3 regions of the Atlantibacter sp. MEI4A-1023 genome follow, and region 2 is predicted to be linked to each of the others. Evidence: riboswitches for the same ligand, from Rfam matches in the RefSeq annotation. Region 2 holds a riboswitch; each other region holds the start of a gene.
The links. Region 2 has a riboswitch for thiamine pyrophosphate ahead of thiM (hydroxyethylthiazole kinase). Riboswitches for the same ligand answer to the same signal wherever they lie in the genome.
Positions count from the first base shown of each region.

Region 1: linked by a shared signal. The riboswitch ahead of thiB (thiamine ABC transporter substrate binding subunit) and the one ahead of thiM (hydroxyethylthiazole kinase) in region 2 are both predicted to bind thiamine pyrophosphate.
Region 3: linked by a shared signal. The riboswitch ahead of thiC (phosphomethylpyrimidine synthase ThiC) and the one ahead of thiM (hydroxyethylthiazole kinase) in region 2 are both predicted to bind thiamine pyrophosphate.

Region 1 is NZ_CM149568.1:707,334-712,541, forward strand. It holds gene thiQ (thiamine ABC transporter ATP-binding protein ThiQ) at 1-214, opposite strand, end outside; gene thiP (thiamine/thiamine pyrophosphate ABC transporter permease ThiP) at 198-1,808, opposite strand; gene thiB (thiamine ABC transporter substrate binding subunit) at 1,784-2,767, opposite strand; TPP riboswitch at 2,800-2,899, opposite strand; gene sgrR (HTH-type transcriptional regulator SgrR) at 2,936-4,597, opposite strand; gene ACVV26_RS03435 (sugar efflux transporter) at 5,016-5,208, shown strand, end outside.
Region 2 is NZ_CM149568.1:3,034,514-3,039,721, forward strand. It holds gene fbaB (class I fructose-bisphosphate aldolase) at 1-258, opposite strand, end outside; gene thiD (bifunctional hydroxymethylpyrimidine kinase/phosphomethylpyrimidine kinase) at 438-1,238, opposite strand; gene thiM (hydroxyethylthiazole kinase) at 1,235-2,023, opposite strand; TPP riboswitch at 2,058-2,154, opposite strand; gene ACVV26_RS14555 (hypothetical protein) at 2,577-2,747, shown strand; gene ACVV26_RS14560 (type III restriction endonuclease subunit R) at 2,978-4,534, shown strand.
Region 3 is NZ_CM149568.1:4,378,141-4,383,348, reverse strand. It holds gene thiE (thiamine phosphate synthase) at 1-95, opposite strand, end outside; gene thiC (phosphomethylpyrimidine synthase ThiC) at 95-1,993, opposite strand; TPP riboswitch at 2,111-2,220, opposite strand; gene rsd (sigma D regulator) at 2,289-2,792, opposite strand; gene nudC (NAD(+) diphosphatase) at 2,893-3,669, shown strand; gene hemE (uroporphyrinogen decarboxylase) at 3,705-4,769, shown strand; gene nfi (deoxyribonuclease V) at 4,784-5,208, shown strand, end outside.

The DNA of each region.
Region 1 (5,208 bases), 2.3 Mb from region 2:
GGCGCTTCGCGGGTGGCGTGTGGGTATGATCGCCTCCGTTGAGCGCAATGCGCCCGCTCGCCGGGCTCAGGAATCCGGCAATCAAATTCAGCAGGGTGCTTTTTCCGGCACCGCTTGGCCCAAGAATGGCGATCCGTTCACCCGCATCGGCGTGAAACGAAAAACGCATCGGCAGATGGTGGTAAAGCCAGGTTACATCAGTGAGCGTTAGCATGTCGTCCCGCCAGTTTTTCAATGACCGTAAAAAGCGCAAAGCAGAGTAACAGCAGCAACAGTGCGGTCACCGCGCCGTCGTCGCTGCGATACGCGCCAATCTGCTGGTACAGGTAATAAGGCAGCGTGCGGAAGTTATCATTACCGAACAGCGCCACCACCCCGAAATCGCCAATCGACAACACGCTGGCAAAGGCCATCGCCTGGGCGATCGGTTTTTTCAGCGCCCGCAGTTCGATAATCTTCAGGCGGTTCAGTCCCTGAATATCCAGCGACTGGCACAGCGGCCCGTAACGCAACGCGATGTCGCGCATCGGGTTATCCAGCACTTTCTGGGCATAGGGCACCGCCATCAGTGCGTTAGTGAAAATCACGATGCCGTCCGCCGATTCCGGCAATCCGATGGTGTTATTGAGCAGCAGGAAGAAACCCGTCGCCAGCACAATGCCCGGCATGGCCAGAATCAACATGCCGCTAAGTTCCAGACTCTGCGCCGCCAGCCGCCGCTGGCGCAGATACAGTTCGCGCCCGCTCCACAGCAACATCATGGTCAGCGTCACGCACAGCAGCCCGGCACCCAGCGCGATGCGCAGCGAGGCCCATAGCGCATCCCAGAGAATGGATTGCGACAGCACCCGCAGGATGTCGCCCTGCAGGCCATCAATGATGACCGCCATCAGCGGCGGCAGCATCAGGATCAGCGCCAGGCCGATCAGCAGCCCATCGGCCAGCTTGCTGCGCCAGCTATCCTGAGGATCGCGCCAGCCGTGGATTTGATTAACGCCCGGCGCAATGGCTTTGCCTAAGCGCTGGCTCAGCAGTACCAGCCCCAGACAGCAGGTCATCTGGATCAGCGCCAGCAGTGCGGCGCGCGCCGGATCGTAATCGAAACTCAGTGCCTGGTAGATGGCCAGCTCGATGGTAGTCGCCTGCGGCCCGCCGCCCAGCGAGAGTACCGTGGCGAAGCTGGCGAAGCAGAGCATAAAGATCAGCGCCGCCACCGATGGCAACTGGCGGCGGATCCACGGCCACTCCACCAGCCGGAAAAAATGCCAGCCGCGCATACCCAGTTGGGCGGCAATCTGGCGCTGTTCGCCGGGGATTTGCTCAAGGGTTTGCAGCAGCAGACGGGTCGCCATCGGCATATTAAAGAATACATGGGCCAGCAAAATGCCCTGTAAGCCGTACGGGGAGAAGGTCCACTCCAGGCCCAGTTTAGCCCACAGCGCCGCCAGCCAGCCGGTGCGCCCGTAAACGCTGAGCAGGCCGAAAACCGCCACCAGCACCGGCAGAATTAACGTCATCGCGCACAGGCGTAGCAGCGCCTGGCGGCCAGGAAAACGCCGCCGGTACAGGGCGCGGGCAAGGGGAATGGCGGGGATAACCGACAGTAGCGCGGACAGCAGCGCCTGCCAGAATGAGAAGCGCACTACATGCCAGAGATAGCTGTCCTGCCAGAAGCCTGCGCCATCCGTTTGCGGCGCGTTGAACCACAGCGCGCTAAAGGCCGCCACCGCCACCGCCACCATGATCAGCGCGGCGATGACACCCGGCCACAGCCAGCCCGGAATTAGCGGCTGACGGCGCGCAGCCATGTATTAATCCAGTTTGCGCGCTGGGACGCGACTTCCTGCGGCGTGAACTGTAAGGTGGTTTGCGGTTTGGTGAGCAGCTCAAAGCCCTGCGGCAGGGCGACGTCTGTGACCGGATACATCCAGTTGCCGGTAGCGATGGTGTTCTGGAACGCCGGTGAGACCATAAAGGTCAGGAATTTTTGCGCCAGCTCCGGCTGCTTACTGCTTGCCAGACGCCCGGCGACTTCCACCTGCAAGTAGTGTCCTTCGCTGAAGTTGGCGGCGGCGTATTGATCCTTTTTCTCTTCGATGATGTGGTACGCCGGAGAGGTGGTGTAGCTCAGCACCAGATCGCTTTCGCCCTTCTGGAACAGGCCATAGGCTTCGCTCCAGCCTTTAGTGACCGTGACGGTTTTCGCCGCCAGCTTTTTCCAGGCATCCGGCGCGTTATCGCCATACACTTTTTGCATCCACAGCAGCAGACCCAGGCCTGGCGTACTGGTGCGCGGGTCCTGGTAAATCACCCGCCATTTCTGGTCGCTTTCCACCAACTCCTTCAGGCTTTTCGGCGGGTTCGCCAGTTTGGTTTTGTCGTACACAAACGCGAAATAGCCGTAATCAAACGGCACGAAGGTGTCATTTTGCCAGCCACCCGGCACGTTTACGGTATCGCTTTTTACGCCGCTTTTGGCGAACTGACCGGTTTGGGTTGCCGCTTCCAGCAGGTTGTTGTCCAGCCCGAGGATCACATCGGCTTTGCTGTTTTTGCCTTCCATCCGCAGACGGTTCAGCAGCGAGACGCCGTCTTCCAGCGCCACGAACGTGAGTTCGCAATCGCACTCTTTTTCAAACGCGGCTTTGACTTTCGGGCCTGGGCCCCAGTCAGCGGAGAAAGAGTCGTAGGTATAAACGGTGAGCGCAGGCTTCGCGAAAACCGGAGCGGCCGCGAGGACCAGTAATGGGAGAAATTTTTTGAACACTTTGCACCTCAAAAGGAAGTGGCAAAGGATTTTGAGCAGGCAGCCTCAAATCCCTTCGCCGGCGTTATCCGGATCAGGTTCGACGGGTATTATCTCAGCGCGCAGTTTGCTGCGGCACCCCGTTGAGAACGAACTGTATTGTAATGATTTAATAAATGTTTAAAAGGATTATGGCTCCGGCGGCGCAAACCAGGCGGATTTAAAATCAAACCAGCCGAGGGTGTTCATCCGCACACCGCGCATACTGCGCTGGCCCTGGATCATCAGCCAGTGGTGGATCAGCGGCAAAATGGCTTGTTGCTCAAGCAATTGCTGGCACCACGCCGCATGATTCAGTTCGCCTGCCTGCCAGCGTTGCGCATCCGCCTGCCAGTCGACAGGCACGCAGTGCTGCATCAGCGGCGTTTCAAACAGATGTGCGAACAGGGAAAACTCCAGCGGCAGGGTGAAGTTGGCGCTGTTCAGCCAGATATCGCTGACAATTTCCCCCCGATGCCACTCATCGTAGTCCACTTCCTCGATCACCAGCTTGACGTGGTGCTCCGCCAGGATGGACGACATGATCTCGGCGATCACCCGGTGTTCGATATGTTCGCGATAAAAAGTCAGCGTTAGGGTTTCCAGCCCGGCGGGTTTCTCACTGGCGGTGGAGGGGTGGGTGTGGTGCCAGCGCGGCAAAAGACCATATGCCGGGAACCAGTAGCGCTGGTGTTGTTCGCTGGCCCGCCACAGCAAATTCACTGGCGACAGCACGTGGCTGAGCCAGCTTTTCACCTGCGGCAGCGCGCCGCGTGGGGAGCGCTGGTCGTAAAGCAAATAGTAGCAACCCTCTTCGAGGCGGCTTTCCACCGCTTTTTCCTCGCCTTCGGCAGAAGATTCCAGATGCACGCCGCTGCTTAGTTCGTCCCCGAGATCCGGCAGCACCCAGAAATTGACTTCGTCGATCAGCGCCCGGTAGCCGAAGTAATCATCAAAGGCGTGGATCTTAAGCTGGTTGTTATTGTTGCGCACCACGGCGTAGGGGCCAGTGCCAACCGGACGGCTGGAGAAGTTATTCATCGACGGCCATTCGCGCGGCAGGATCATCGCCGCGACGCTGCCCATCAGCCACGGTAGCCAGCGATCCGGCTGGGCGAGGTGAATATCCAGCGTCCAGGCAGTAGGGGATTCGATCCGGGTGATATGGGCATACAGCGGCAGGGTGTTGATGCGTTGTAGCGAGCTAATCACATCCAGCATATCCAGCTCGCGGCCATGATGAAAATGGATGCCGGGCCGCAAAAAGAAACGCCAGTGCTGCGGACCAAGCTGCTGCCAGTGGTGGGCGATATCGGCTTCGATTTCCCCGTTTTCCTCATTTATGCGAGTCAGGCCGCTAAAGATCTGCCGGACGATATGGGTCTCTGAACGGCGGAGCGCGCTGCCCGGAAGCAGGTTTTTTAATGGCCGATAATAGAGGATGCGTAAGATATGGCGCCCCTGGCGGAAGCTGCGTCCGAGGTGGGAAATCAGCATCTGGCGCACGGCGGCTTTATCGCCAACGATCTGCACCAGTTGATCGATGCGATCCTGCTCCAGCAGGTCTTCGGCGCGCTGTTGCTGGAGCGCGAGGCCGGTATACAGGAACGCCAGTTTCGAGCGTTTACCCCGGCCCGCTTCCGCGTCCCACGTTAGCCAGCCCTTTTGCTGCATCGCGTTTAGCAGCGTTCGCATATGGCGGCGCGAGCAGTTTAGTAGCTCGGCCAGTTCATTCAGCGTGGTCTCCTGTGGCTTCCCATCACAGCATTGCCACAGACGAATAAATTGTTGTTGGAGCCGGGCAGAAGACATAAAAGAGGAACTCCTGTAGCGAAACGCATCAATTTTTCTTTCCCTATATTAAGCCAATAATTTGTATTGATGAAAGTGATGATTCCGCCGTGATGAGCGCGGTTTTAGGGGAGAAGCGTTGTGGTATGGCCGCTGGCCCGTGGCACTACCACAAGGTCCTGAAGCGCGATCGGTTGTTCCCGGCGCATTGCAGGCATCAAGTGTGACTGAGTATTGGTGTTTTTCACCCGCCAGCGGTTTTTTAACTGCTGGCTTTTTTCGTTATACACGTCATCATTCAAACTGCCTCTTCGTTGGCCGCCTTCACTCACCCCAGTCACTTACTTATGTAAGCTCCTGGGGCTTCGCTCAGTTGCCGCCTCGATGCAGTTCGAATGATTTAGTGTATAAGCTTTTCTTTCATGAAAGGATGCACCTTATGCAGTGGTTTTTAACGCGCAGTCGCCGGTTGAACTGGGTCTATATGGCGTTTATGGGCGTCGCCTTTATGGTGGGCGTTGCCAGCGCATTGCAGGCCCCGACGCTGAGCCTGTTTTTAAGCCGGGAAGTGGATGTGCGCCCGTTCTGGGTGGGACTGTTTTACACCGTCAACGCCCTGGCCGGGATCGTTG
Region 2 (5,208 bases):
AGCAAACGAGGCACCTGCCGAATGCTCTACGCCCTGGTCAACCGGCAGAATAGACAGGTAGCCCGTCCCTGCCAGCCGCCCGGTGTTGTAAAGGGTTTGCATGTTTCGCAGCACCGCAGGCGGGCGGTTGTTGTCAACCATCACTCGGTCGACATAATCCGCGCCGGGCAGGTAAAGATTGTCTGCCGGAATGGTCATACAACGATGCTGTAACAGGCTATCGGCCTCTTTGCCAAGCAACTGCGCAATATCAGTCATAATACGCTCCCGTAAGGTCCTCTGTGAGGTGAGAAGTTCCCTGCCCGCAAGGGCGCGGGCAGCACTAAGTCTGATACGCAAACGGGTAATTTTCCACCATCTGGCGCATTTTTCGCCTGTATCCTTTCAGCTCACAGAATGAAAAACTACCTTAACAGCAATCACTTAGACGAAGCGCATTACCACCAGGCGTGAAAATGATGAACCGGGCCGATGCCCTGACCCACTTCCAGCGAGTCCGCCGCCGCCAGCGCCGCCGACAGCCAGGCTTTGGCTTCCACCACCGTATCCGCCCAGTTTTGATGGCGCGGGCGCAACGCCGCCAGCGCCGCCGACAGCGTACAGCCGGTGCCGTGGGTGTTTTTAGTGGCGATGCGCGGTGCGGTAAAGCGTGTTGCGCCATCGCGCGTAAACAGCCAGTCGGGGCTTTCCGGGTCGTCGAGATGACCGCCTTTCATCAGCACCGCTTCACAGCCGAGTGCCAGCAGCGCTTCACCCTGATGGTGCATCTCCTGCTCGTTGCGGGCATGGGGCGCATCCAGCAGCGCGGCGGCTTCAGGTAAGTTTGGCGTGATCAGCGCAACGTGGGGCAATAACCGCTCGCGCAGGGTCGCCACCGCCGATGGTGACAGCAGCGGATCCCCGCTCTTCGCCAGCATCACCGTGTCCAGCACTACGTTGGCGACCCGGTAGTGCGCCAGCCGTTCGGCCACGGCATCGACGATATCCGTTTCCGCCAGCATGCCGATTTTCACGGTATCGATGCGTAAGTCGCTAAACACGGAATCAAGCTGCGCTGCCACGAAATGCGGCTCGATGCGATAAACCGACTGCACACCGCAGGTGTTTTGCGCCACCAGCGCGGTGATCACCGTCGCGCCATAGGCTCCCAGCGCGGAGAAGGTTTTTAAATCTGCCTGGATACCCGCGCCGCCGCTGGGATCGGTACCGGCAATAGTCAATGCGTTAATGCGTTTCATCGTGCCGCCTCCTTGTGCAGGAGAGACAGCGCGTCGAGAAAAGCGGCCGGAAAGCTGCCCGGCCCCTGGCATTGCGTAGCCGCCCGCTTGCCGGCCTGAGCAAAAATCCCGCAGGCCGCCGCGACGTTGTCCAGCCGCGAACCCGGCAAGGCGCAGGCTGCCGCGACCACCGCCGATAAGGCGCAGCCGGTGCCTACCACCCGCGTCATCAGCGGGTCGCCGCCGGTAACCGCCAGGGTACGCTCGCCATCAGTGACGTAATCCACCTCGCCAGTCACCGCCACTACCGTTCCGGTTTGCCGGGCCAGTTCGCAGGCCGCGCTTAACGCTTCCTGCGCGCCCTGGGTGGTATCCACGCCGCGCCCGCCTGCGCCATTCCCCGCCAGCGCGAGGATTTCCGAAGCGTTGCCGCGGATAGCCCCAGGTTTCTGCGCAAGGATCTCCCGGGCAAAGCGGCTGCGAAACGCCAGCGGGCCTACGGCAACCGGGTCGAGCGTCCAGGGTTTGCCCGCGCGGTTAGCGCCATCAATCGCCGCCCGCATCGCCAGCGCCTGTTCGCGGGTCAGCGTGCCGATATTGATCAGCAGCGCATCGGCAATGGCGCTAAACGCCAGCGCTTCTTCGTGATCCACCACCATAGCGGGAGAGGCGCCTACGGCGAGCAGCACGTTGGCAGTAAAAGACTGCACGACTTGATTGGTAAGACAGTGAATGAGTGGAGAATGTGCGGCCAGCAGGCTGGCGACGTGCGCGGTATGCGCGGGGGAAAGCAGGTCAGGTTGCATGTTTCGCTCCTGCCAGGCTGTGAAGAAGGGATACCCGGCAGGTATCTGACTTCCCTACGCTGGCATTATCCAGATCAGGTGGTACGGGTATTTCTCAGCCTTCACAAAGAAGGGCACCCCGAGTCAAGTTGATTACATTTCTCTTAATTTTTGCGAGCTTAGGTTAAATTGCTCGCCGACGCAAGTTTACCAGTGGTGACGTCACTTATACACGCTGTACCCCACCGAGTACCCCATTTTGTACCTCATATGAATTAATTAACAGTTCCAAACTTTATTTTGAAACACTAATAGTTGCTCGATTTATTTGGAACCAAGAATCCGACATTGTAATGCATAAAAAACAACAGTATCTGATGAAATAAATAGACTCCAGTATAGTTGGGAGAACTTATCTTATATATAGCAAGGCTAACTATGTGATAAGTGTTTTATACAGCACTTCTCTTTACTCTATTTCATTAACTACAAAAATGAAACGGGTTAATTTTATGTGGTATAATGCGAGTGCAGACAACAACCCTGCGTTAATAAAAGAATAAAAGGTGATTATATGAAAATGAAAGAATACCAAGAAGAAATTTTCCTATTAAAATGGAAAGAATTAGAAGATGAATATAATTATATGGTAGCCACAGGTAATTTCCCACCAGAGTTATCAAACACAGCCACAAATTGCGAAAGGATGAAATCACAAATCAACATAGAGCAGAACAAAAAATAAGAGATTACTTATCAATAGGCCAAGCCTTAATCATTAAGCAACTCAGCCTGCTAATTCTGGCACAGAAGATAACGAACTAAAATTTACGATGTGTACGAAAATAATTATGAAACTACCTGTAGCTTTTTAGACGGTGAAGCTGATTATTTCACTTTTTTATAAACATTGTTTTGTAGTCGTCACAACTCAAAAATACCAATAAGTAAAACGACGAAAGGACAGACACAGGAATGGCTGACCTTTCTAAATTAATCAATATGGAGCATGTGCAAATGATTAATCCTACAACTATTTATAACAAGTTTAAGTATGTATCTGCTGAGTGTGGTTCAGGTAAAACATATCAATTATGTGAGAATATCAATAAAGTACTTAAAACGAAAGACAGTACTGAAAAGTTCATTATCGTACAAAATACGCAGAAACTTGCAACAGATACGTCTAAAAACTTTGATAGCTGCAAATTGCTAATTAGTGATTTAATGCCCAGGAGTAAAAATGTCATTAATACAGTGCTGGATTTCCTCAAAGCACCAGTTGAGCGGGTTCTTATCATTAGTGATAAAACATTTTTTAGAATACCAGTTGAAATGTTAGAAGATTGGCAGATTTGGTTTGATGATGTGACTAATTTTCATTCATTCAAAAATATTAATGACGATAATCAGAGAATCAAAGACATTATATATCATGAACTGATGCAGGAGCATGAGATTGTCGACGAGGAAAAGGAACGATATTTAACAGCTAAAAAGAAAGCAGTAAAAGGGGATTTAATGAACAAAATCGCCCAAGAGCTTTCTGTTATAGCTGAGAATGATATTTTCATCATGAATAACGATTACTTTGTCGATCCAGAGAAAGTGCAATTGAGCATTCTTGGATGGAAAGATCTCAGTAAGTATCTCGGATTACCTGTTACTTTCATGGGAGCAAACTTCGAAAACTCATTGATTTATAAGGCAAATCAAGGGTTGTTTGAAGAAATCAGTCTGGATGATCTGCAACAACGAAAAGTACCTTTAACTGAACGCCTCAAAGTATACTATTTCTCAGAAAATATAAAATTATCAAAGACATGGAAGGAAAGGAATCCTGGTCAACTTCAGCGTGTTTATGCTTACCTCTCTGAAGTACTCGAAGGTCAGGAATACTACTGGACGAACAACAATACCGACAAGCAGAAGCTGCACAAGGCTTACAGAATAAGCCCTGATGCGAGGGGGCATAACGACTACAAAGATCGACATACATGCGTCTGGTTAGCCTGTATGCGTCCAGACGATACAGAAGCGAAGCTGTGTGAATTGCTATTAAAGATTACAGGTGAAGACATCCATCAGGCAAGAGAGTACGAAAACCTTCACCAGTTCGCTTTAAGGGGGATATCACGTCAGTTCAACAATGATGCAACTCAGATTGTCTATGTGTTCGATAAATGGCAGGCTGAATCATTGAGTACAAATATTGAACATATTCCCGGAGTGCTGGAAAACGTAGCACCGGGGGCATCAGGAAGGCCAAAAGGAGCCACAAACGTTAAGAGACTGCCTGCATTGAGTGATACAAAATCGAAGCGTTTCAGTCGCTGGAAAAAGGATAATCCGGGGCTTGAGTTAGTGGCATTCAAAGCATTTCTTGCAAGTACTGTCAACGCGGATCTCAGTACTGACGATACTACGGCTATGTGGGACAGATACCAGAAAGCAGTACAAAAAAGAGATGCACATTCAGTCCGAAACACCGACATGAAAAGCAGCAGCATGTCCAAAAATAATCCCTTATAATATATACTTAGAGAAAAAACGGACATCAACCAAATAGCGAAAGCGAATTAACTGCCTGAAAGCAGTAGCGGCGAAGCAAGCGAACTGTTTCGGGTAGTTAGTGAGAGTGCTCACGCAGTGAGTACTTGATAGCTATCACATTGTTATACATATATAAAATGATTAAACAGTACCCGCAAGCGAGTACTGTTCGCTGGATTTGGTTCTACTGCTGCGTTCCTTTCAGTCACTGGCAGAGCGAACCAATCGCGTTTTTTGTTCTTTTTAGAAGTACATAACTCATTAATATTTCAGTTCTTAATGTGCTATCAATTCCTTTTGCGTACTTAGTGGAGTATCTGCTGTTTCAGTTACTGGAAAAGCACTATCAGTACTGCTCAGAGCGAAGCGAACCCGATGCGATCAATCCCTTTCTATGATGGTGTTTCCGACAAAACGCACTGGAAGCCCTTTAACGTGTTGTTCATCACTGAAATACCTGAATGTACAAAACCCCATAAAACGCCGTAGCGACGCTTTAAGAGCGTCTGAGATAGTGCTCAGCAAATACTCCTTGCCTTGAAATCAGATACATAGCCTTTTTCAACTTCTACGAATCCCCTTGATCGTTTTTACCTATTGATTTGTATTGGATTAATAGATTTTGATAGATTTAAACGATCAATTTACTTGTT
Region 3 (5,208 bases), 1.3 Mb from region 2:
CCCGCGTCAAGCAGACGTGCTATCCACTCGACGCTATCCACGACCGGGTATAAACCCAGCCGTTTTGGCACCGGCGGAAACAGTGGCTGAACCATTACGCTTCCTCCTGACGCAGATAAATTTCGCCGCCCCTGGCGCGGAAGTTATTCGCCATATCGCTGAGGCCCGCCTCCCGCTCCTGCGCCGCCGCGTAGTCGCGCACTTCCTGGGTGATTTTCATCGAGCAGAATTTCGGACCGCACATCGAACAGAAATGGGCGACTTTGCCAGACTCCTGCGGCAGGGTTTCATCGTGCCAGGCGCGGGCGGTGAACGGGTCCAGCGCCAGGTTAAACTGATCTTCCCAGCGGAATTCGAAGCGCGCTTTCGACATGGCGTTATCGCGTATCTGCGCGCCGGGATGGCCTTTAGCAAGATCGGCGGCGTGGGCGGCAATTTTGTAAGCGATCAGCCCCTGTTTTACATCTTCTTTGTTGGGTAAGCCGAGATGCTCTTTCGGCGTGACGTAGCACAACATCGCGCAGCCGAACCAGCCAATCATTGCTGCGCCAATGCCTGAGGTGAAATGGTCGTAGCCCGGTGCGATATCGGTGGTCAGTGGACCCAGAGTATAGAACGGCGCTTCGTGGCAGTGCTCCAGCTCTTCGGTCATATTGCGGCGGATCATCTGCATCGGGACGTGGCCCGGGCCTTCAATCATCACCTGCACATCGTATTCCCAGGCGATTTTGGTTAGCTCGCCCAGAGTATGCAGCTCGGCAAACTGCGCTTCGTCGTTGGCATCCTGAATTGAGCCGGGACGCAGGCCGTCGCCCAACGAAAGCGAGACGTCATAAGCGGCGCAGATTTCGCAGATCTCGCGGAAATGCTGATACAGGAAATTCTCCTGATGATGGGAGAGACACCACTTCGCCATGATCGAGCCGCCGCGCGAGACAATTCCGGTCAGGCGCCTGGCGGTCATCGGCACATAGCGCAGCAGTACGCCCGCGTGGATGGTGAAATAATCCACGCCCTGTTCGGCCTGCTCAATCAGCGTGTCGCGGAACATCTCCCAGTTAAGGTTTTCGGCGATGCCGTTCACTTTCTCCAGCGCCTGGTAAATCGGCACCGTACCGATCGGCACCGGGCTGTTACGCAGGATCCATTCGCGGGTTTCGTGAATATAGCGGCCCGTGGAGAGGTCCATTACCGTGTCCGCGCCCCAGCGCGTGGCCCAGACCAGTTTTTCCACTTCTTCTTCAATAGAGGAGGTCACGGCGGAGTTGCCGATATTGGCGTTCACCTTCACCAGGAAATTGCGCCCGATAATCATCGGTTCCAGTTCCGGATGGTTGATGTTGGCAGGGATAATGGCGCGCCCGGCGGCCATTTCATCCCGGACAAACTCCGGCGTGATGTTGTCCGGCAACTGTGCGCCAAAGCCGACGCCCGGATGCTGCTGGCGCAGCACGGCGGTGCGAATGCGTTCCCGGCCCATGTTTTCACGGATGGCGATAAACTCCATTTCCGGCGTCACGATGCCCTGGCGCGCGTAGTGCAGTTGCGTCACGCGGCGGCCCGCTTTGGCGCGTTGCGGCGTTAACAGGCCGGTAAAACGCAGCGCATCCAACCCTTCATCGGCCAGGCGTTCGCGGGTATAGGTGGAGCTTAAGGAGGCCAGGGATTCGGTATCGTTGCGTTCGGCAATCCAGCGACTGCGCAGCTTGCCAAGACCGGCGTGGACGTCAATCTGCACAGCCGGGTCGCCATAAGGGCCGGATGTGTCATATACCGGCACCGGCTCATTAGGTTCATAGCGCGGTGCATCCTGGTTGCCGCCAGTCAGCGTCGGGCTGAGCTGGATTTCACGCATGGGCACCCGGATGTCGTCGCGCGAGCCTGCAAGGTAGATGCGTGACGAATTTGGGAAAGCGGTGCCTTCCAGGGTATCGATAAAGTGTTGGGCCTGTGCGCGGGTTTCGCGACGGTTGGGTTTAGTAGTAACAGACATAGCGCGTTCCAGTTAATCAGCAGGAAAGGGCTTGTCAGAACAACGGAGGGAGTAACAGAACCTGGGCGTTTAAGGTGCGGCAGCCCGTTAAAAACGGTGCGTCACGGTGCAGGTCTATGCTGAATTACTCTTGTTCCCTTCGCAGGTATTAACCTGATCAGGTTCCGCGGATCCCGAATTAACGGTCTCAGCCCGTGCTTGCGCACTGGGCACTCCGACAAGAAAAACCTTGATTACCAGCGGTGACCGTAAGCAATCAAGGGCATAAATAAACTACGCGTTAACGATCCGGAGTTCAAGCCGGACGTGCAACGGCGGTGTCATCGTTGGCGCTTTCTTTCAGATTATTATCAAACGCCAGAACGATAAGCTTGTCTTCCAGCGCGAAACGCGAGGCCATCGCTTCGCCGATATCCGACAGCGCAGTCTGGAATTCCAGGCAGTTATCATGGTCGATAGCACTTTCCAGGTGGGTATCGTAATAATCCATAATTTCCTGGGTATTCGCTTCCAGAAGGGGGTAGATTTGAGTGGCGGCTAACAGCGGGTTAGTGCCTTCCATTTCGCTGGTGATGCGCTCATAAATATTAAAATGACCCGCGGACAGATAATCCACCAGAGCGTGGCAGAAATCGTCCAGCGCTTTTTCATCTAATGCGGTAACCGCTTCTTTACCCGGTTTAATGCCCACTAATTTGTAATAGGAGACCAACAGGTGGTTGCGGGCATTCAGCCAGTAATCGACCAGTTCGTTACTACCACCGACGCGCTCTGTCAGGCTCTTCAGCTGATTTAGCATGATTGACTCCGTAAGATATAAAATTTAATTGTCCAACAACCCAAAAATGTAAAAATAATGTTAACAACATGCCAGCGAAGCTGAGGTAGTGCAACCGATTATGGAACGGCTATTACAAAAAATAGACCATGGCTGGTGGATAGTCAGCCATGAACAAAAATTATGGTTACCAAAGGGAGAGTTGCCTCACGGTAATGCAGAAAATTTCGGCCTGACCGGACAAATGGCGGCGCAAATTGGTGAATGGCAAGGCGAGCCGGTGTGGCTGGTGCGCCAGGCCAAACGCCAGGATATGGGCTCGGTTCGCCAGGTCATCGATCTGGACGCCGGGCTGTTTCAACTGGCGGGAAGAGGGGTGCAATTAGCGGATTTTTATCGTGCCCACAAATTCTGCGGCTACTGCGGCCATGAGATGCATCCCAGCAAAACCGAATGGGCGATGCTGTGCCATCACTGCCGTCAGCGATATTACCCGCAAATTTCCCCTTGCATCATTGTGGCAATTCGCCACCAGGATAAAATCCTGCTGGCTCAACACACCCGTCACCGCAACGGCTTGTATACCGTGTTAGCCGGTTTTGTCGAAGTGGGCGAAACCCTGGAACAGGCGGTGGCGCGGGAAGTGATGGAGGAGAGCGGGATCACCGTGAAGAACTTGCGTTACGTGACTTCACAGCCCTGGCCTTTCCCGCAGTCGCTGATGACCGCGTTTATGGCGGAATACCACAGCGGTGAGCTGAAGATCGACCCCAAAGAATTGCTGGATGCAGGCTGGTATCGCTTTGACGATTTGCCCCTGTTGCCGCCGCCGGGCACCGTTGCCCGCCGCTTAATTGAAGATACGGTGGCGCTGTGCCGGGCAGAGTACGGCTCGTGATACACTGGCCCCTTGTCGCTTAAGGAAATGCAAAAATGACCGAACTGAAGAACGATCGTTACCTCCGTGCGCTGCTGCGCCAGCCCGTAGACGTCACGCCGGTATGGATGATGAGACAAGCCGGCCGCTATTTACCGGAATATAAGGCCACCCGCGCCCAGGCCGGGGACTTTATGTCGCTGTGTAAAAACGCGGAGCTGGCCTGCGAAGTGACGCTCCAGCCGCTGCGTCGTTTCCCGCTGGATGCGGCCATCCTCTTTTCGGACATCCTGACCATTCCTGACGCCATGGGCCTCGGGCTCTATTTTGAAACCGGCGAAGGCCCGCGCTTTACGTCGCCCATTACCTGCAAGGCCGATGTCGAAAAGCTGCCGGTTCCCGATCCGGAGCAGGAATTGGGCTATGTGATGAATGCGGTGCGTACTATTCGCCGCGAGCTAAAAGGTGAAGTGCCGTTAATCGGCTTCTCCGGCAGCCCGTGGACGCTGGCGACCTATATGGTGGAAGGCGGCAGCAGCAAAGCCTTTACCGTGATTAAAAAGATGATGTACGCCGATCCGCAAACCCTGCACAACCTGCTGGATAAGCTGGCGCAAAGCGTCACCCTGTACCTCAACGCGCAGGTCCGCGCCGGGGCCCAGGCGGTGATGATTTTCGATACCTGGGGCGGCGTGCTGACCGGGCGTGACTACCAACAGTTCTCGCTCTATTACATGCACAAAATCGTCGACGGCCTGCTGCGCGAACAGGACGGCAAACGCGTGCCGGTGACGCTGTTCACTAAAGGCGGCGGCCAGTGGCTGGAACTGATGGCGGAAACCGGCTGCGATGCGCTGGGCCTTGACTGGACCACCGATATCGCCGATGCGCGCCGTCGCGTGGGCGATAAAGTCGCCCTGCAGGGGAATATGGACCCGTCCATGCTGTATGCGGCCCCTGAGCGCATCGAACAAGAAGTAGCGTCTATACTTGCTGGTTTCGGCCAGGGTGAAGGCCACGTCTTTAATCTTGGGCACGGTATTCACCAGGATGTGCCGCCAGAACACGCGGGTGCGTTTGTTGAGGCGGTGCATCGCCTGTCGGCGCCTTATCACAAATAAAACGAGGAGGGGGAATGGATCTCGCTACGCTACGCGATCAACAACGGGAACTGGCGTCGCAGGTGATCCGCGAGGATCGGCTGTTACAGGATCCACCGCGCTTGATTGCAGGCGCGGATGTCGGATTTGAACAAGGCGGCGAAGTGACCCGGGCGGCGATGGTGCTGCTCAAGTACCCCTCTCTGGAACTCGTGGAATATCAGGTGGCGCGTATCGCCACCACCATGCCCTATATTCCCGGCTTTCTGTCCTTCCGTGAGTATCCCGCGCTGCTGAAGGCCTGGGAGATGCTGTCGCAAAAACCTGACCTGCTGTTTGTCGATGGCCACGGAATTTCGCATCCGCGCCGTCTGGGCGTCGCCAGCCATTTCGGCCTGCTGGTGGATGTGCCGACCATCGGCGTGGCGAAAAAACGCCTGTGCGGTAAGTTTGAACCGTT